One region of the Aneurinibacillus thermoaerophilus genome, then DNA from elsewhere that is predicted to be linked to it. Evidence: a T-box and tRNA genes for the amino acid it is inferred to sense, from the RefSeq annotation. Region 1 holds a T-box; the other holds one or more tRNA genes.
The links. A T-box is a leader RNA that pairs with one kind of tRNA and senses whether it is charged. The one in region 1 lies ahead of metG (methionine--tRNA ligase), so its partner is inferred to be a tRNA-Met.
Positions count from the first base shown of each region.

Region 1 (10,059 bases):
CATAATCCCGCCTACTTCTTCCGCTTTTTCCTCACGCAAAATATGAACAATATCCTGATGCGCTTCCCGATCATGAATAATGATTGGAAGCTGCAATTTTTTGGCAAGGCGAATCTGCTTGCGGAATACTTCCTGCTGCACATCTTTCGGTGATGTATCCCAATAATAGTCCAGCCCAATTTCGCCGATAGCTACCACTTTTTCCTCTTCGCGTGCCAAGTTCTCAATCCATTCAAGATCTTCATCTGTCAACGTTTTGGCATCCTGAGGGTGCCAGCCAATGGCAGTGTAGATAAAGTCATATTTATGGGCCAACTCGAGAGACGTACGAATCGTCTCCCGGTTGTACCCGATATTGCAAATGTAAGAAACACCGCTTTCCCGTGCACGGGTAATTGTGGCATCCCTATCTTCATTGAATTTCTCATCATTCAAATGGGCGTGTGTATCAAACAGCACTATAACAGCCTCCTTTTGGGTCCAGACACCTATTTTACAATCGCCCCGTTCGGCATGCTGTCAGGAACGGTCGCAAGAGTGAGTTTGTCTCCTTCAGATGCGGCCAAAATCATTCCATTCGACATTTCACCACGCAGCTTTACCGGTTTAAGGTTAGTGACGCAGATCACTTTCTTGCCGATAAGGTCTTCCGGACTGTAATGCTTGGCAATACCGGATACGACCTGGCGTTTTTCATAGCCGAGATCCAGTTGCAGCTTCAACAATTTATCTGCTTTCGGAATTTTTTCCGCTTCGATAACCTGCGCCACGCGTAATTCCACTTTCATAAAGTCATCGATATTGATTTCGGGTACGGCTGGCTTCTCTTCTGTTTTAGCTTGCGCCTGTTCCTTCTTTTTCTTATTTTCTTCCGCCTGTTTACGCGCTGCTGCCGTTGTCTCATCAATAACGGTAATTTCTTTTTCCAGATCAAGGCGTGGGAATAACGCATCACCCTTGTTTACTTTTATGCCGGCCGGAAGCGCTCCCCACTCTTTTGCCGACTCCCAGCTTGTAATATCTTCATTTCCCGTAATACCCAGCTGCGCCCAAATTTTGCGCGGTGCATGTGTCATAAACGGTTGCAAAGCAATAGAAATAATGCGAATGCTTTCCGCCAGATTGTACATAACTGTACCAAGGCGTTCTTTATTGGCTTCATCTTTTGCCAGCACCCATGGCGTTGTTTCATCAATATATTTATTTGTGCGGCTCACCAGATCCCATAGGCTGTTCAACGCACCGCCAAACCGCATTTCGTCCATGTGCTCTTCGAGACCAGTAACTGCTTGACGCGCCACATTGCGCAGGTTTTCATCCACCATTTCCGGCGCGGTCGGAGCCGGAAGCACGCCTTCAAAATATTTCTCAATCATCGCTACCGTCCGGCTCACCAAATTGCCAAGGTCATTCGCTAGATCAAAGTTCAAACGCTGGATAAATGCTTCCGGCGTGAATACGCCATCTTGACCGAACGGAATTTCACGCAACAGGAAGTAGCGAATCGAGTCGGAACCGTAACGTTCGATCAAAAATTTTGGATCGATAACATTGCCTTTCGATTTCGACATTTTTCCATCTGGCATAAGCAGCCAACCATGACCAAATACCTTCTTCGGTAATGGCAAGTCAAGCGCCATTAGAATAATTGGCCAATAAATCGTGTGAAAGCGAAGAATGTCCTTACCGATCATATGGACATCAGCCGGCCAATATTTGTTAAATTTCGTGTCATCTTCGCTCATATATCCTAGCGCGGTAATATAGTTCGTCAGCGCATCAATCCAGACATAGATAACGTGCTCAGGGTCGTTCGGCAACTTAATGCCCCAGTCGAATGATGTGCGGGATACGCTCAAGTCTTCCAGACCCGGCTTAAGGAAGTTATTTACCATCTCATTGCGGCGGGACTCTGGCTGAATAAACTCCGGATGCTCTTCGATGTATTTCAAAAGCCGATCTTGGTATTTCGACATACGAAAGAAATAACTTTTTTCTTTCACAAGCGAAATTGGGCGTCCACAATCTGGACAAATATGTTCTCCATCCTTTTTCGACTGATGCTCCGTCCAAAACGCTTCACAAGGCACACAGTAGTAACCTTCGTATTCGCCTAGGTAGATATCGCCTTTATCAACAAGCTTTTGGAAGATCTTCTGCACGGCATCTTTATGACGCTTCTGGGTAGTACGAATGAAATCGTCATAGGAAATATCAAGGCGTTCCCATAAGTCCTTAATCCAATCAACAATCGGATCAATAAATTCCAACGGTTGCTTGTCTTCCTGCGCGGCGCGTTGCTGCAGCTTCTGTCCATGCTCGTCCGTGCCTGTGAGATAAAACACGTCGTATCCACGTAAACGCTTATAACGGGCCAGCGCGTCGCAGGCGATTGTCGTATAAGCATTTCCGATATGAAGCGTATTGCTCGGGTAATAAATCGGTGATGTAATGTAATACGTTGGTTTACTCATCTTACTCATCCTTTCACCAAAAAAATGAGGAAGAAAACTTGCGAGCACTGCCCGCTCGCTTTCTATGAAAAAAGGCTCCCCATCCCCATATGGGACGAGAAGCTCTCGTGGTACCACCCAAATTCCCTGTCTTCCTAGCTTTCCAGTCAAAAGAAGACAGGCTCAATCCCGTAACGCGGGAAACGTTGCCCCCTAACGCATCATGCGCTCGAAAGCAAAAACTCCGGGGCCATCTTCATCCCGCTCCTTTTACCGGTTTCCACCCATCCCGGCTCTCTGTAAAAAGTACACGCGATTACTCTTCCCATCATCGTTTTGCATATATTATCCATAATATATGATTTCCTTTTCCTTTTATTCTATACCTTACCTGTCAGTCTTCGTCAAGTCTTATGTTAATCCCTCACTATATTATCCTTTTATTTCCTTTTTTGTCGAATTAATAACTACGAATGTTTGTGTTTTTGTCGAAAAATCTGCATCAAGATTTATCTATTTCACAGAATATTTTTGTATTATTTTAAAATAAGGTATAAATTTAAAATAAATTCAGTCTTATATGCTGTTATATATTTTATACATATATTACATTTTAAACACTATATTTCCTTGATTAGTATTTTTTTTACATATATTGAGATTTTTTTATGGTATAATCCCAGTAAATGGTTGACCTCATCGAAAAATGCTGTTAGGATAGTGATAAAGAAAGTATGTCGAATTTTGACGATAAAAATAATGAATAAATTCGGGTAATTACGAGAGGAGATATAGTAAACATGAAATCAACTGGTATTGTAAGAAAAGTAGATGAATTAGGTCGTGTCGTAATTCCAATCGAACTCCGTCGTACATTGGGTATTGGAGAAAAAGACGCTCTTGAAATTTATGTTGACGGCGAACGCATCATGTTAAAAAAATACGAGCCAGCCTGCATCTTCTGTGGAAGCACAGAAAATACGATAACGTACAAAGGAAAAATCATCTGTGGTTCCTGCATATCTGAAATACCCACGCAAAAAGCATAACATAAATGAAGAAAAATAAGCTTCCTAACAATCGGGAAGCTTATTTTTCTTTCTGATGATAAGCGTTGTACACTTCCCGCTTAGGAAGTCCACGTTCTTCTGCTGTTTGCTTCAGCGCCTCCTTCTTCGTCAACCCTTTTTCAATATAAACATCTACATGGGATACAATGTCGAGTCCTTGCCACCATTGCTCTAACTGGCCTGCTCCCTGTTCTCCTTCATTTCCTTCTACGATAACGGTAAATTCGCCGCGGATTTCCTCCTGCTCGTTCAGAAAATCAAGCACTTCCATTATCTCTCCCCGCACAAATTCTTCATAGCGCTTCGTTAATTCTCTCCCTAGCGCCACTTTGCGTTCACCAAGCACTTCCCTTATTTCAGCCAAAGTTTTAATGATACGGTGCGGCGCTTCATAGAAAATAAGCGTTTCTGGATATGAACGAAGTCGCTCTAGTTCCTTCCGGCGCTCCTTGTTATCACGCGGAAGAAAACCACGGAACAAAAAACGATCTGTCGACAGTCCGGAGGCAATCAACGCGGACAGCCCGGCGTTTGCTCCCGGTACGGGGATTACAGGAATGGATTCGTCAACCGCATCTCGAACCAACTCTTGCCCCGGATCTGAGATCGCCGGAAGCCCAGCGTCGCTTACAAGCGCTATCGATTTTCCTATTTTTAATAAGCGAATAATTTCCGGCCCACTAGCTGCTTTATTATGTTCATGATAACTAATAAGTCGCGTCCCAATTTCAAAATGGTTAAGCAACTTGCGTGTCTGCCGGGTGTCCTCCGCTGCGATAATATCCACTTCCTGAAGCACGCGAATGGCACGAATGGTCATATCATCCATATTGCCTATAGGAGTTGCTACAAGATATAGCTTGCCCTTTCCGTCATGATCGCCGGAAGCAAAGCTTTTCTGTACAAACATACCTACTCCTCCTTCCTGTCGCCATAATAAATCGAATGAATTTCGTCACAGTATTCCCCGTTCTCTTTATAAACGATCAATGGTGGAAGTACTTTTACATCAGGTTTTCCGTCCCGAATTCCTTCAATTAATACCATGTTGGCTTCCATCCCTGGTTTTGGATAGACGAGCCGAATCCGTTTCGGTTCGATACGGTATTTACGCATCAACGTCATTAAATCTCCCAAACGTCCGGCACGGTGTACATATGCTACTTTGCCGCCTGGGCGAACTAGCTTGCTGCTTATGCGAATCACTTCTTCAAGCGTCAGTAAGATTTCATGGCGTGCGATTGCTACATGGCTGCTTTTATTTTTCTCCCCACCAACAACCGGCATATACGGTGGATTACATGTCAGGGCGTCATAACTCCCATTCCGCAGAAATGTGAGTGCCTCTTTTACATCCCCATGATAAATTGTAATTCTGTCTTCTAACCCATTCAGCGCCACGTTGCGCTTCGCCATATCGTAAAGCCTCTCTTGTATCTCTACGGCATCAATCGGACATTCTGTACGCACGCTTAACAACAGAGGAATGACGCCGTTGCCGGTACATAAATCAATAATCCGACCCCTTTTTATCGGAAGAGAAGCAAAGCGGGCCAGCAGCACGGCATCAAGCGAAAAGCAGAATACTTGTTTACTCTGAATAATTTTCATATCTTTGGTTAGCAAATCATCAATTCGTTCATCCGAATACAACCTTACATTTTCTACCATAAGAGTTCCTTTCTATGAATGAGAAAAATTCGGAGGCTTATGCTCGCCAAAAATGAAAAGTGTTTAAAAAACGACCCGCGTACAACTCGGGTCGTTTCCGTTATCCTTGTTTATTTAAAAAAGCTAGGCAAAACAAGCAATCTCCATCCGTGCGTACACTTCCGTAATGCACGTTGCAGATATGGAAACCTTCCTGGTACAAACGTGCCAGGTTATCATATCCTTCACCGACAACCAACCTTTTCTTTTTATCCTTTCGCGTCTTTATGACACTGCTCTGGAGCTTTTCCTTCTTTTCCAGTTCGATTTCCCGCTGCTGCAACCGCTCCCTAAGGTGTTGATTCTCGAGCAAGAGATTTTTATTTTCTTCCATAAGCTCCAGCATCGCGTTCTTCAAGTGGCCGATCTCCTCGTATAGCCCTCCGACCTTTTCCTCAATCAAAGCGAGCTGGTGAAACATGCTTTGTTTGTTCACAATCCCCACCTCAGTTGTTCTCTACTGCACCTTCTCCACTACGCTAATCTCTTCAAAAGGCAGTTCCATAATTCGCTCCGCTTCATATAGATCCACCTGAACTTTTTTCTCCAAGATGTTAAGACCGACAACACGACCATACCCCATCGCTGTCACCACTTCTTTTCCTATGTCCGGAAGCTCTTCTTTCGCGCTCTCATAGTTATCGCTTTCATATTTGAGACAGCACATAAGCCGTCCACACAAACCGGAAATCTTCGCAGGATTCAGCGACAAATTCTGGTCTTTCGCCATCTTGATGGACACCGGTTCGAAATCGCCGAGAAACGTGGAGCAGCAGAGAATGCGACCACAAGGCCCTATTCCGCCAAGCATCTTCGCTTCATCACGAACACCAATCTGGCGGAGCTCAATACGCGTGCGGAAAATAGCGGCTAAATCTTTGACGAGTTCACGAAAATCGACACGTCCTTCTGCCGTAAAGTAGAAGATGATTTTGTTCTTGTCAAACGTATATTCCACATCGACCAGCTTCATTTCTAGGTTGTGCGCAGCAATCTTCTCCTGACAGATGCCAAACGCTTCCTTTGCCAGCCGCTTGTTTTCTTCCACCTGAAAACGGTCCTGCTCATCAGCAATGCGCAATACTTTTTTCAGTGGTAGGACAACATCATTTTCGTCCACCTGCTTACGCCCGATAACCACCTGCCCATACTCCACGCCTCGCGCGGTCTCCACAATCACAAAATCGTTGATTTCAATCGAGAAATCACCAGGATCAAAATAATATATCTTCCCCGCTTTTTTAAAGCGGACACCTACAACATCAAACAAAATGTTATCCCTCCTGCAGACGAAGCACCATATCTTCCAAGGATAACTGCAGGTTCGCATAATGCGTAAGCCTGTTTTTTGTTACCAGGATTGTCCCCATTCCATCCACAAGTCTACGCTGACTCATACGCAGTGCCTGTTTCTGAATGGGCTCCATCTGATCTTTATTCGTAATCTGGGATTCTTTTCCCAGTGAAAAAAACAACAAATCACGAAACCAGAGCAAAAACAAATCAAGAAACAGGTCGATTTTGTCAGTCGCCTTCTCTTGTTTGAGAAACTTATCATGAATGGTGACAAGGGCATATGTGCCCCTTTCAAGGATGTCCTCACTTAATTGTATCACTAGGCTTCTCAACTGCGCAAACGATTCTGTTTCACAAAGTCTACGTGCCTCTTCAACATCGTTGGCGATCTGCGCTGCAGCGCGAGCCAGACCAGGCTTTACGCCCGCTTGCTCGAGTTCTTTGGCAATGATTTCAGGCGAGGGAGCTGCAAATGTAATAATCTGACAGCGGGAAAGAATAGTAGGAAGAATATCCTGTATTCGACTGGTTAATAGAATGGCAACAACCCCCTGCGGAGGTTCTTCGAGAAATTTCAGCATTCTGTTGGTGGCTTCCTGGTTCATTTTGTCGGCTTCATCCATAATATATACTTTATGGCTGGACTCTGCCGCTCTGTAGGAGAATTTTTTCTGCAAGTCCTCAACTTGCTTAATTCGAATGATGTTTCTCTCCGGTTCAATCCAATGGACTTCAAAATGATTTCTTTCTTCAATCAAACGGCAATTTTTGCATATGCCGCAACTATCTCCATTCTGCTTCAGACAAAAAATAGCCTTGGCGAAATGTTTAGCCACTTTCTTTTTGCCCGCCCCTTTAGGGCCAGAGAACAAATATGCGTGCGATAAACGATTATGTTTTAGGCTGCGATATAATAGTTCAGCGACCTGTTTTTGCGCTGGAAACTCGCTCCACATGGTACCAATCCACACTTCTTTCGTTTGGTTTGCTTACATGTACATATTAATAAGCAGGCCCCGAATTTCGCCTATTGTATCTAAAATGCTGATACTCTTCTTCTCTTTTTTCAATACGGCATCCGTTACTTCCGTAAGCTTTTTATCAACCTCGGTAATCATTTTATATACCTTGCTGCGGCCGCGACGGTTAAAACCGTGGCGTTCTTCCAACGCGACCCCGTGTTTGACCACCTCTTCCATAAAGCTTTTGACAAGCGCTTTATATTCTTTCAAATCTTTAATCGTGCGGGAACGGGCTAACCGTTCTCCCTGCCTGTCAATTTTTTCGATGAGTCTGTTGAATTTCTCTATGTCCAATTGTCCGCTTTGGAACTGCATAACCTCGTCAAATTCGACGTAATACTGAGGCAACACCTTCTGCTTCGGTTCAACCCCCTGTATTTTGTCGAGCGGCATATTTTCCCCAATTCGCATGAAATCCACCCTTTTCTTTACTTTATTTGTTACTACTAAATCAGCTTTTTCCGCTGGCCTATTGTGAAAAGGGAAAGCGTTACTGTCTATTTGTCAGATAATGCAGAAAATGATCGCGCACTTCTTTCTGTATTGTCTCAATGCTGCGCGCCGCGTTGATTTTTACAATTCTATCCGCGTATTTACGACAGATTTCCGCAAACCCTTGTCTTACTTTTTGATGATATTCAGCCGGTTTACTTTCAATACGATCCGGTCCCTTATAAGCTGCAAAACGCTGCTTTAAACGCTCGCGGCTAATCTCTGCTGGTAGATCCAAAAAATACGTTATATCCGGTGTCAATCCACCAGTAGCAAACTGGTTAATATTTATAATTTCTTCCAGCGGCAGCCCAAGGCCGTAGCCTTGATACGCTAGACTGGCATCAACGAATCGATCACATAATACAATTTTTCCTTCTTCCAGCGCCGGAATAATTTTTTCACGGACATGCTGAGCCCGCGACGCAGCATATAACAACACTTCAGTTTGGTGCCTCATCTCGCTGTTTTTCGGATCTAAGAGCAGCGCCCGGATGCTGTCGCTAATGCCTGTGCCCCCAGGCTCCCGGGTCAGTAGAACATTGTGGCCCTGTTCACGGAGAAACTCGTACAATAGCTTAATTTGTGTAGTCTTGCCCGCTCCGTCAGCCCCTTCAAATGTGACAAAGCAACCCTTCAACGGCGCACTCCTCCCTTATTTCGTATGATGTTATCATATACAAAAAACTACAGGCTGACCAGTACAAAGATTCCCTCTACTGTTTCATCGGACGTCCCCTGAAAATACCCTCCTGCCCATTTTATCTCCTGTATGATATTAACATGTTCTTCGGTAATTTTTTCCCCGGGTACAAGCAGCGGAACACCAGGCGGGTAAGGAATGACCATTTCCGCGCTGCACCATCCAATGGCTTGTTCAAGCGGCACGCGTTTTTTATGGAAATGGAAGGCTTCCTGCAAAGAGATCGATGGCTTAACCAATCGCCCAGGTCTCGTAAAAAAAGCGTTGGTACGGTTCCGTGTCCGTCTTTCTCCCGGCATGTTAGCCAGCTTCTTTTCAAGTTGCAAAACGGCGTTTATGACCTTTTCTATTTGAGTCACCTCATTATGAATGGGAAAAACAAGGACAACATTACGCAGATCTGCCATCTCAGCTACAATCCCCATTTCCTCCAGCCATTCAAGTAACTGGTACCCGGTAACGTTAAAATGGCGGCTTGTCAGCACCCATTTTAACGGGTCACGAGTATATACCGTTTTCCCATCTATTTCGGACCAGATAAAAAGATACTCAAGTTTCCTAGTAAGATCGAGCCGAGCTTGTTCAAGCTTTTCTACTGTAGCGACTAATTGTTTCCTTCCTTTTGTCACAAGATAGCGGCGTGCCACATCCAGCGAAGCCATCAACGGATACGAAGGGCTACTTGACTGTATCATTGAAAGTACCCGTTTCAATTTTTCTCGTGGAATGCGGGTTCCCTGTATGTGCAGCATGGACGCCATAGTCATGGCAGGAAGCATTTTATGCGTTGATTGAACGACCAAATCAGCTCCTGCTTTTAAAGCAGAATCTGGAACATTCAATGCCTGACTAAAGTGGGCACCATGCGCTTCATCTACAATGAGCGGGATTCCCGCTTGATGGCAAGCTTCCGCAATTTCTGCCACATTTTGTCCCATACCGTAATAATTAGGATTGGTAATCCAGACCGCTTTGGCACTCGGATATTTCTTAAGGGCTACTTTTACATGTGTTGCACTGATTCCTGTCGCTACCTGTGTATCCGGTTCAGTATAAGGCGTAATAAACACCGGGCGCGCGCCAGCCAGCAACAAACCATTAAAGATCGATTTATGAGCATTGCGCTGGACAAGGATCGTATCTCCAGGAGCACATAGCGTAAGAGCAGCGGCAAGATTGCCCGCCGTGGAGCCTCCGATAAGAAAAAATGTTTCAGCGGCACCGAAAGCATCCGCAGCCATCTCCTGTGCCTCGGCAATAACTTCGGCAGGATGGTGAAGATCATCAAGCCCGCTCACTTCTGTTGCGTCTAT
Region 1 covers NZ_CP080764.1:83,325-93,383, reverse strand. Annotated here, with positions in the region: gene K3F53_RS00490 (TatD family hydrolase) at 1-459, opposite strand, end outside; gene metG (methionine--tRNA ligase) at 489-2,474, opposite strand; T-box leader at 2,562-2,794, opposite strand; gene K3F53_RS00480 (AbrB/MazE/SpoVT family DNA-binding domain-containing protein) at 3,254-3,502, shown strand; gene rsmI (16S rRNA (cytidine(1402)-2'-O)-methyltransferase) at 3,543-4,433, opposite strand; gene K3F53_RS00470 (tRNA1(Val) (adenine(37)-N6)-methyltransferase) at 4,436-5,194, opposite strand; gene yabA (DNA replication initiation control protein YabA) at 5,295-5,669, opposite strand; gene K3F53_RS00460 (PSP1 domain-containing protein) at 5,691-6,503, opposite strand; gene holB (DNA polymerase III subunit delta') at 6,508-7,485, opposite strand; gene K3F53_RS00450 (YaaR family protein) at 7,519-7,962, opposite strand; gene tmk (dTMP kinase) at 8,042-8,683, opposite strand; gene K3F53_RS00440 (aminotransferase class I/II-fold pyridoxal phosphate-dependent enzyme) at 8,731-10,059, opposite strand, start outside.

Region 2 (10,059 bases), 960 kb from region 1:
AAGCGTAAGACAATTGCCAAGTAATTGTCCCGATTTATGCTGGCGCGCTATTTTCAGATAAACGGACGTTACATTCTGCACCGTGCTGGTCAATACGGTTTCTTTGGATACAAACGACTGATCAGAAATGTATCCAATTGCAAACCGTTTGGCACGATGCGCCTCCATTATGACATCAATGTTAAACCCATCTCCCATTGGCACGAGAATATCGGCGCCCTTATCTATCATGCGCCGAGCAATCTGTATCGCTTTGGCACCGTCGCTCCAGCTTCCTACTTCTTCCATCATAACACTATTTTCTCTGTTTTGTTGTTTAACCGCAGCGATAAAAGGTTCGATTTCTTTCATGGAACTGTAAGCGGGAATCAAGCCAATTTTTTTTGTTTTTGTCATTAATCCCGCTACCATCCCTGAGAAATACCCCATCGATTCTGGAGTAAAGTTAACAGCCAAGACGTTCAGCGCAAGCGCTTTACCATTAAAAAAAACAAAGCGGGTATTCGGATAAGCAGGCGCAAGCCGATTAAAAACGGCCTCGAAACTCCGGCCGTTTCCAAATATCAGTTCATATCCCTGCTTAGCAAGACTTTCCGCCTGTGCTATCTGTTTTTCTTCTGTATTGACATATTGAACACAAAGAATTTGTGCGCGCATTTTGCGCTCGATTTCTTTTAACCCCATATAAGCCTGGTTATCCCATCCTTGGTCATATATTTTTCCTTCCACTAATAGCGCCACTTTAAACGGCTTTTCAACGGACGGATTGACCGGGTTTTCGGCTTGGGGTAACAATGAACAGCCAACGAACAGCACCAAAATCGGCAAACAAAGCAACTTTCTTAACATAAAGCCCACCCTTTTTCATGGCTATATTCCTATTGTAAGCGTCCCACCTTAACGGACTGTAGTGCAAAAATTGCAGAAAAAAAATCCAGAGTTATACGATTCTGGATTTTTAATGGGTCTGAATATTATACTGTTTAATCTTGTAATACAATGTGCGAAGAGAAATATCCAGCTTCTCAGCCGCAAGACGCCGGTTGCCCTCCACTTCGTGAAGCACTTTTTCAATATGTCTGCGCTCAACTTCTTCAAGCGTCGGCAAATGCTCCGGTACGCTCATAATAAAATCAATTGCGTTCTGTACCGTTTCGCGCAAATGTGGGAGCTTAAAGGGCTTGCATATATAATCCAAGGCGCCGAGTTTCATAGCTTGTACGGCGGTTTCAATCGTAGCGTAGGCGGTAACCATAATAACCTGACAATCTTCATCCATTTCCTTCATCTTGCTCAATACTTCTATACCGTTCATTTCCGGCAACTGAATATCCAGCAATACGAGTTCGGGGTGACGCTGAGCGTATAGCTCCAGCGCCTCTTGCCCCGAATGCGTTGTTATAATTTCCACTTGTTCCGACTGAATGGCCGTCGCCATTAAAAAACAAATATCCACATCATCATCTACAATAAGTACAAGCGGTTTTCCTTTCAATCCTTATCCCGTCCTCCCTTTCATTATATATCATAATCATCATCATCGCCCGAAATATAGAGAATCACGGGGGGTTAGGAAATATTACATAGTCTTTTTTTTGGTTAAAATATCGCGCGCGATGTGCACGCCACAGGCACCGGCTTGAGCCAAGCCGCGCGTAATACCCGCGCCATCCCCGCCTGCGTACAACCCTTTAATCTCTGTCTCGAAGTTTTCATTCAAATACGGCCGTGCGGAATAAAATTTCGCTTCCACGCCGTAGAAAAGCGTATGGTCGCTCGCAATCCCGGGCGTAACATGATCAAGCGCTTCTACCATTTCAATCAGGCTCTTCATCGTATTGTACGGCAGCACTAACCCCAAGTCGCCCGGTACCGCTTCTTTAAGCGTCGGTTCGATAAATCCTTCCTTTAAGCGCTTCTCGGTTGTACGACGGCCGCGCTTAATATCTCCGTACCGCTGCACAATAACTGAGCCATTGGACAAATCGTTCGCACGACGGCAAATTTCCTTGGCATATTCATTCGGCTTGTCAAACGGCTCTGTAAATACATGGGACACAAGCAGTGCAAAGTTCGTATTCGGCGATCCAAGCTTTTCATCTTTGTAAGCGTGACCATTTGCTGCCATAACGCCGCTGTGATTTTCCACTACTACATATCCACTCGGGTTAGAACAAAAGCTGCGAATAACCTGATCTGTAGAAGATCTGTACAGAAATTTTCCTTCATACAAATGATGGTTGATTTCTTCCATGACAACATTCGTTGTTTCTACGCGTACCCCAATGTCGACCTGGTTATTTAAGAGACGCAACCCTTGGCGTTTCAACATATTGCCAAACCATTCCGAACCGTCCCGTCCCGGAACAATAACCACTTTATCAGCCAAGTATGTTTCGCCATTACGGCATTCTACACCGCGAATTTCCATTCCAACGGCCGTTTTTTCTACAATAATATCGGCTACTTCCGTCTTAAACTTCATCTGAACTTTCTTTTCCAGTTCGCGGTAGATACTTTCCAGAATTTCAAGATTCTGCTCAGTTCCTAGATGACGCACATTGGCACGAAGCAATTTCAATCCTACACCCGCTGCTTTGCGCTCAATTTCGCGCACGGCCGGCGTTGTCGGATCCGTAATGTTGCGCGTTGCGCCATGCTCTAGATTAATCTCGTCCACATAGCGGATAAGCTCAAGCACTTGAGAAGGCGGCAAATAATCTGTCATCCAGCCTCCGAACTCAGTCGTAATATTAAATTTACCGTCAGAATATGCACCGGCGCCACCAAACCCATTTGTAATGGAACAGGCCGGCAAACAGCCGCTAAATTCTTTTTTTCCAGCTGGTGGCGGACATTTTTTAATTTTTTTCTCCAGAATCGGACAGCGCCGTTTAAAAATATCATGCCCTTTATCTATTAATAAAACATCCAGATGAGGATTCTTTCTCGTTAGTTCGTACGCGGTAAAAATACCAGCAGGCCCCGCTCCTACAATTACTACATCATATTTCATGATCGAAAGCCTCCTTGAGGTATGTACATTGTTTAATTGAGACCTCCATGATTATAACTCCTGGCCTGCAAAGAATCAACAAAAAACGAATGTTTTTTTTTAAACATATATTTTCGTTCGTTATTTAGCATACGAATATTCGGAATTTACCGTTCCCGCAACAAATAAATCGACCCAACCTTCCATAAGCTCTTCTTCTGTAATCGTGGCAGAGTTCTGCTTCCCTTCCCCGTATAAAATTAAAGCGTATACACGGGCAAACAAAATACTGTATAACCCCGAAGCAACCGCGTGACTGTTAACATCCCGACGAATTTGTCCAGCGAGTTTATAATATTCGAAAAAGGAAGTTAGCGCTTCGATAATATTTTTTGTAAATAAAAACGTATAGTTCCTGCATTCTTTCATTTTTTCCGCTTCGCTCAGCAACAGTTTAATCAACGGCAATTCTTTTTTAAATACCGTAATAAATGTCCTGATAATCAAACGAATATCGCGCTCAAAGTCATCACTTATCCCCTGAACGATATACTCACTAATTTCGGTAAACAAACTGTGGCGTCGAAACATTTCATTAAACAATTTTTCTTTGCTTTCAAAGTGACGGTATACTGTTAAATCATTTACGCCAGCCAAACGGGCAATTTCGCGAATCGTTGAAGCTTGGAACCCTTTTTGTGAAAAGACTTCCACTGCGGACTGCAAGATTTTCTCTCTTGTTCTTTTTACACGTGGGGAGTATTTCTTTTCCATACTATATTCTCCTTTTTTCCTATTTGTTCCAAATAGGGTGTTGCAAAACTCCACTGATTGCACTTCATGAAAAGCCCGGTATTTTCAAGGTTCTCGCAATTACATTTAGCCTTTACTATTCAACGATGGTAAGCATTGCAACACCCTCATTCATATAGTCATTCCTAAAATAATTAGGCAAAAAACCCTACAATACCAGTATCCACCATTTTCTTCATCGAAACAAGTTACAATTTAAAAAAAGGAGAAAAACGTTTGTCCCCCCCTTTATTGTTATGTATCGAAAGACAATATAAATCCTCTTTACACTTTACATCTACAAGCATTTTTTACATATTAAGGAGAATCAATAAACGTTGCCGGTCTGTCTCTCCCTGCGTAGCACGCGCCTCGCGAGTGTTTTCTCGTTTACTTATAAAGAGAAGGTATGCATCGCTTTATAGTAATAAAGCGATGCATACCTTCTCATACAACTTATACGACAAAAAAAGCCCTAATCCTTAGAAAAGAATCAGGGCTTGTCTATTCACGATGTATGCAGACACCAAACGAAAAATGGTCGGGAAGACAGGATTTGAACCTGCGACCTCCTCGTCCCGAACGAGGCGCTCTACCAAGCTGAGCCACTTCCCGGAACATACATTTCAAACCATCAAATGCACTCACCAAGAGTAAGTAATATGGTAGCGGCGGAGGGGATCGAACCCCCGACCTCACGGGTATGAACCGTACGCTCTAGCCAGCTGAGCTACGCCGCCCCAATAGCAATAATGTGAAATGGCGGAGAAGGCGGGATTCGAACCCGCGCACGGTGTGACCCGTCTACTCCCTTAGCAGGGGAGCCCCTTACAGCCTCTTGGGTACTTCTCCATATTGCATGGCGGACAGGGTGGGATTCGAACCCACGAGACGAGTTATCCCCGCCTACACGATTTCCAATCGTGCTCCTTCGACCAACTCGGACACCTGTCCATATTCATCAACAGCGACAAGCTTTATTTTATCATCAGTTTTTTATGAATGCAATAGTTTTTTAAAGGCTTATCACACGACCGCTTTGCATCTATTCTTCGTCTGCGCTCTTAGGCTTTTCTCCCACCAGCATGATGAGCAAAAGCGAAAAAGTGGCCTTAGTCTGTTTCCATCCTTTGATGTTTTACATGCGCCGCTTTGATCAAAGCGGCGCACAAATACAGTTTCTTCGCAAAAAGCGAATACAAAAGTCAGTCAACGCTCCTGATTCAGAAATTCCAATTACCCGCAATGTTTTTCAAACGCGCCCATTAAGTCAGCTGCGATCACTTCAAGAGGACGGTTTTCGATTTGATGGCGCTCCATCATATAAACAAGCTTTCCGTCTTTCATAAGGGCAAAAGAAGGAGAGGAAGGCGGATAACCGGTGAAATATTCTCTGGCTTTCGCAGTTGCCTCTTTGTCTTGGCCGGCGAAAACCGTGTAAAGGTAATCCGGCTTTTTCTCGCTGTGCTGTACAGAATAAATGGCAGCCGGGCGCGCAAGTCCTGCGGCGCATCCACACACAGAATTCACTACCACCAGAGCAGTGCCTTTCATATCTTCGAACTTCTCCTGTACCTCTTCCGGTGTCAGTAATTCTTCAAAACCTGCGGATGTTAATTCTGTGCGCATCGGCTGAATAACCGAACGCATATATTCGTCATACGACATCATAACATAAATCCCTCCGTTGTCATTTCTTATATTCTTCATCACTCTTAATATATTGCCAGCAACGAAAAATAATTTTCTTTCATTATAGCGATTTCTTTCTCAGGAGAAAAGTTCCGCAGCGCATTCCGCTATGCCTAGGTTGCCAGGTTGAGTGATTTTTCCTATTTCCAAAAAAGTTTATTAATGTATAATTTTATAGTGAAGATCGAAAGCAAGCTCACGGACTTGGAAAAGCTTCATTTTTCCTGAAACTTTCTATACATTGTTTCCGTCTATATAGTAAAATAGGCATTATGCCCAAGTTTATGCTTTATAGAGAGAAAGAAGGGAATTGTTGTGGAGAACGACCGGAGGAGAAAACGAAGAAACAGAATTTGGCTTGCCTTATTGTCATTCGGTGTCATTATACAACTCAACTTGATTTTCAATGACAGCTCACCTGTTAAATCGGCAACCGCGTTTTTAAACTCGATGTCCAGCAAAGCGCCAGCAGCACAAGAACAGGAGAAGACAGGGCAACAACCGGACAAGGAAAAAGACACATCCTCAAATCCGTCAGCCCCTCAAGAAACAAGGATACCCAAACAACAGCATCCAGCTAAGCCAGAAAAATCCCCAGCTAACGCGGCGACTTCCCCAGCAATGCCAGCTGTCGGAAAAATGATCGCCAAAATTTCGCAAAAGCGGCCCACCGTATATTTAACATTCGATGATGGCCCAGGAAAATATACGAAAGACATTGTCAACATTTTAGACGAACATCAGCTGAAAGGCGCATTTTTCTGGATTGGTGAGAACTTGAAATCCGACGAACATATAGCGTTAGCTAAGCAAATGATAGCTAATGGTCATATTATCGGTACACATACGATGCATCACCAACCGCTGCGTAAAAAGCCAAAAGATGAGCAAGTACAAATGATTCGCGAATCGACACAGTACATTTCTCAAAAAATAGGCGCCCCGATTTTTTATTTCCGCCCGCCGTATGGCGCGGTCGATCAAAACACGATGCTGGCATCAAAAGAAACAAATCAAATTTTAACCTATTGGAATGTGGATAGTCTGGATTGGAAATACGGAAAACGACCGGATTTAATTATGAACAACATCGCAAGCGAAGTGAAGCCAGGATCTATTATTCTCATGCATGAGAAAGAACAAACGGTTAAACTACTGCCGAAAATTATTGAGTTACTGAAAAATAAAGGATATCAAATAGCTCCGCTCCCGTCACCGTCACCGGAACCGGGCAAAAAAGCGGAATGACTGTTGCAGGCAAAAACGAGGCAAACCGGAGCAACAATCCGGGCCTCGTTTTTCTTACAAAACATCGCGCTGAATAAAGACAACGTACGCAATAATAAGGGAGCCAATGCTCCACACGGCAAGATTGACAACGGAAAAAGACAGGCTCAGGCCAGGAATCGGTGGAATCGTGCCAGCAAGATAATCGGTCAGCCGCAAATTGACCATAAAAAAATATTTGGCTGACTCCCACGCCGACGCCATATTGGTAAGAAGCGTGCCCGCAATGAGCGCCGACACCATAATCCCCATGCCGACCGCCGTACTGCGCACAAGCACCGACACCATGAATGAAATACAAGCCACCGCAAGACATGCATACCAAGCCAAACCATATTCCATAATCATGTAAAGCCATTGCGGCAACACATGCACACCCGATGTCTCAATCTCTTCCCCTTTGGTTTGAAACCCTGTCAATACAGGGTATGTCCAGCCTTTATAACCGAATACCCATCCTGAAATCGCGTAAGCAACAATCCCGGTAAGCACCACAATGACTGAAACAAACAACACAATGGTAATTAGCTTGCTGGTAAGAATTTTCCACCTTTTCACCGGCCTAGTAAGCAATACTTTAATTGTTCCGCCCGTATATTCCCCCGAAACAATATCGGAAGAGACGATAACAATTAAAAGCGGAATAAACAATGCAACGGCATTGCTCATAAAGTCGCGCGTAAACGTGACCCCGTTGGGCGATGTCGGGTTAATATCATGGTCGAGATAATATTGAAGCTGCTGTACGCGAATCCGCATCCATTTTTTCCATTCTTCTGGGATTCGCGTGCTGTTTAACCGGTTGGTCGTATCGTTAATGCTCTGACGCACCTGCACTTTCCAATCCGTTGTACCAAGTTGCTTTTGATTGTTCAGCGTAGCCCTAAGCTGCGCATATGTAAAAATCGGCACTAGCACAAGCAGAATCAGCACTACAACCCAAAGTCTCTTTTTTCGTAACATTTTAATCGATTCATTCATCACAAGACTGTACATGCTACTTTTCCCCTGTCATAGTGAGGAATAAGTCTTCCAGACTCAGCTTCTTCCATTCCACGCCATAAATATCTACTCCACCGGCAACAAGCCTGGCAATCACGCGCGGAATATGCTCAGGAGCGATTTCCGTTATCATTCCTTCATCCGCTCGGTCAAGCAATCGGACATGTGAAAATGCAGTGAGTATACGGCGCGCTTTCTCTTCCGGCTCGACATACCACACCATATGGCGCATATCCTGCTTAAGTAACTCATTTACTTCCCCAACCCGAATCATTTCGCCTTCATTGATAATCGCTACCCGATCACACATCAGCTGGATTTCACTTAACAAATGACTTGAGACAAAAACGCTCAAACCTTCGTTTGCCAGCTGACGAATAAAGTCCCTAAGCTCTTTTATTCCTTGTGGATCAAGGCCATTGGTAGGCTCATCCAAAATCAACAGCTTCGGATCGCCAAGCAAAGCCTGTGCAATGCCAAGACGCTGCCGCATACCAAGTGAGTAATCTTTTACTTTGTCATGGATGCGTTCATTCAAATTGACGCGCAGTACAACATCGTCAATCTTCTCCTTGGTAACACCCGGAATCATGCGAGCGAAATGCTCTAAGTTCTCCATTCCAGTTAAGTACGGATACAGCTCCGGATTTTCAACGATGGAACCGACATTAGCCAATGCCTTTGTAGGCTGCTTTTGAATATCGTAACCACATACCTTAATCCGGCCAGCGGTTGGCCGAATAAGTCCGACCATCATCCGAATTGTCGTTGTCTTTCCGGAGCCGTTAGGTCCAAGAAAGCCAAACACTTCACCTGCATGAACACAAAATGAAATCCCCTTAATAATACGTTTACCACGAATTACTTTTTCCACGTGTTCAAGTTCCAGCGTAATTTCCCGTTCCATCGTCTTTCCTCCTATTTCAAAACTTCCGCCATCCGTTCACCTATGCGACGATATCCAGCTTGGTTCGGATGGAAATGGTCGCTTGATAAATATTTCGTACCGCCTACACGGAACAAATCATCCGTAGGAACAAAAATCGTATTCGGGTATCGATATAACACGCGGGCCGTTTCCTCGTTCCAACGCCGTACAACGTCATAGCTTTTCTTCGCGTTTGGCAAATCGCCAAACGCATTATACAGACCCATATATAGCACTTTCGCTTTCGGATTTAGTGAAGTAATTATCTCCACAATTTTTTCATACCGCACTACAGCCCCTGGAATACGGGCACTGCTTGCTTCCGGGTTCACTTCTTCAGACTGCACGTTGAACAAATCGTTGCCACCGATAGACAACGTAATAATGTCCGCCTGCCTAATGGTACGCCGTATGTCTTCTTTATTCCGCAAGTCACTAAGCAGATCGTCCGTTCGGTATCCGTTCACCCCATGATTTAGTACATACACATTTCTACCGTTCGCCTCTGACAGCTTCACACGCAAATTTCCTACATAGCCAAGCCCCGCTTGATCTCCAGTGCCGCGTGTAAGCGAATCTCCCAGCGCAACAATTTTCACATTTCTTTCATACTGCGTCTCTGCCTTCTCTTCCGCGCCCTTATCCGTACTCCACGAAACCGCGGACGGATACAGAATATCCTTGACCCCTAAATAAAATCCAACGGTTAAAAACAGAGTAGAAAAAAGCGCAAAAACGACAAAAACCCGCCACAATGTTTTTGATGACATCCCCTGTACCTCCCTCGTCCGCTCCGTTCAAATTCTTTTTCATTATATACATAATAGAAAAAAATTAAAAAAGGCTGTTGACTTAATACCTTGTCAACAACCTGAAAGCATCATAGAAGATGTTCTTATTTGCTTCATCTTACATTATACAAATACTGGTTTATCCCACAATGTTAAAGGTGTTCCTACTCCTTTTTGTTTCGCATTTTCATAAATTCGCTTCGCCACAACTAAATCGTCAATCGCCATGCCGACGGAGTTAAAATAAATAAACTCTTGTGCATTTTCCCTGCCTTTCTTATGCCCTACAACAATTTCACCTAGCTCAGCATAAATGTTTTCGGTATGGAATTGTTTCTCTGCATGCATCAGCGCCAGCGTTTGTACCCCTCTATGTTTAATTTCTTCCCAATCATCTACAACGATTTTATCCGCTTTCTCAATGACAGAAAACTCCGCCTCATATCCTCCAACATGAGAGTAAAAGCAGCCTTCGCTGATCCATTCCGCCTTAATAACAGGCTCTTTTGCCGTCGTTGCCGTAACGACAACATCAGCGCCAACAACCGCTCTTTCTCCGCTGGAAACAGGGA
Region 2 covers NZ_CP080764.1:1,047,422-1,057,480, reverse strand. Annotated here, with positions in the region: gene K3F53_RS05700 (BMP family ABC transporter substrate-binding protein) at 1-849, opposite strand, end outside; gene K3F53_RS05695 (response regulator) at 959-1,495, opposite strand; gene K3F53_RS05690 (NAD(P)/FAD-dependent oxidoreductase) at 1,580-3,016, opposite strand; gene K3F53_RS05685 (TetR/AcrR family transcriptional regulator) at 3,137-3,769, opposite strand; tRNA gene K3F53_RS05680 (tRNA-Pro) at 4,326-4,402, opposite strand; tRNA gene K3F53_RS05675 (tRNA-Met) at 4,451-4,527, opposite strand; tRNA gene K3F53_RS05670 (tRNA-Ser) at 4,548-4,639, opposite strand; tRNA gene K3F53_RS05665 (tRNA-Ser) at 4,648-4,741, opposite strand; gene K3F53_RS05660 (BrxA/BrxB family bacilliredoxin) at 5,024-5,458, opposite strand; gene K3F53_RS05655 (polysaccharide deacetylase family protein) at 5,795-6,727, shown strand; gene K3F53_RS05650 (ABC transporter permease) at 6,782-7,762, opposite strand; gene K3F53_RS05645 (ABC transporter ATP-binding protein) at 7,764-8,675, opposite strand; gene K3F53_RS05640 (GDSL-type esterase/lipase family protein) at 8,687-9,466, opposite strand; gene K3F53_RS05635 (ornithine cyclodeaminase) at 9,611-10,059, opposite strand, start outside.
Region 2: it encodes a tRNA-Met, which carries the amino acid that the T-box ahead of metG (methionine--tRNA ligase) is inferred to sense. The anticodon was not compared.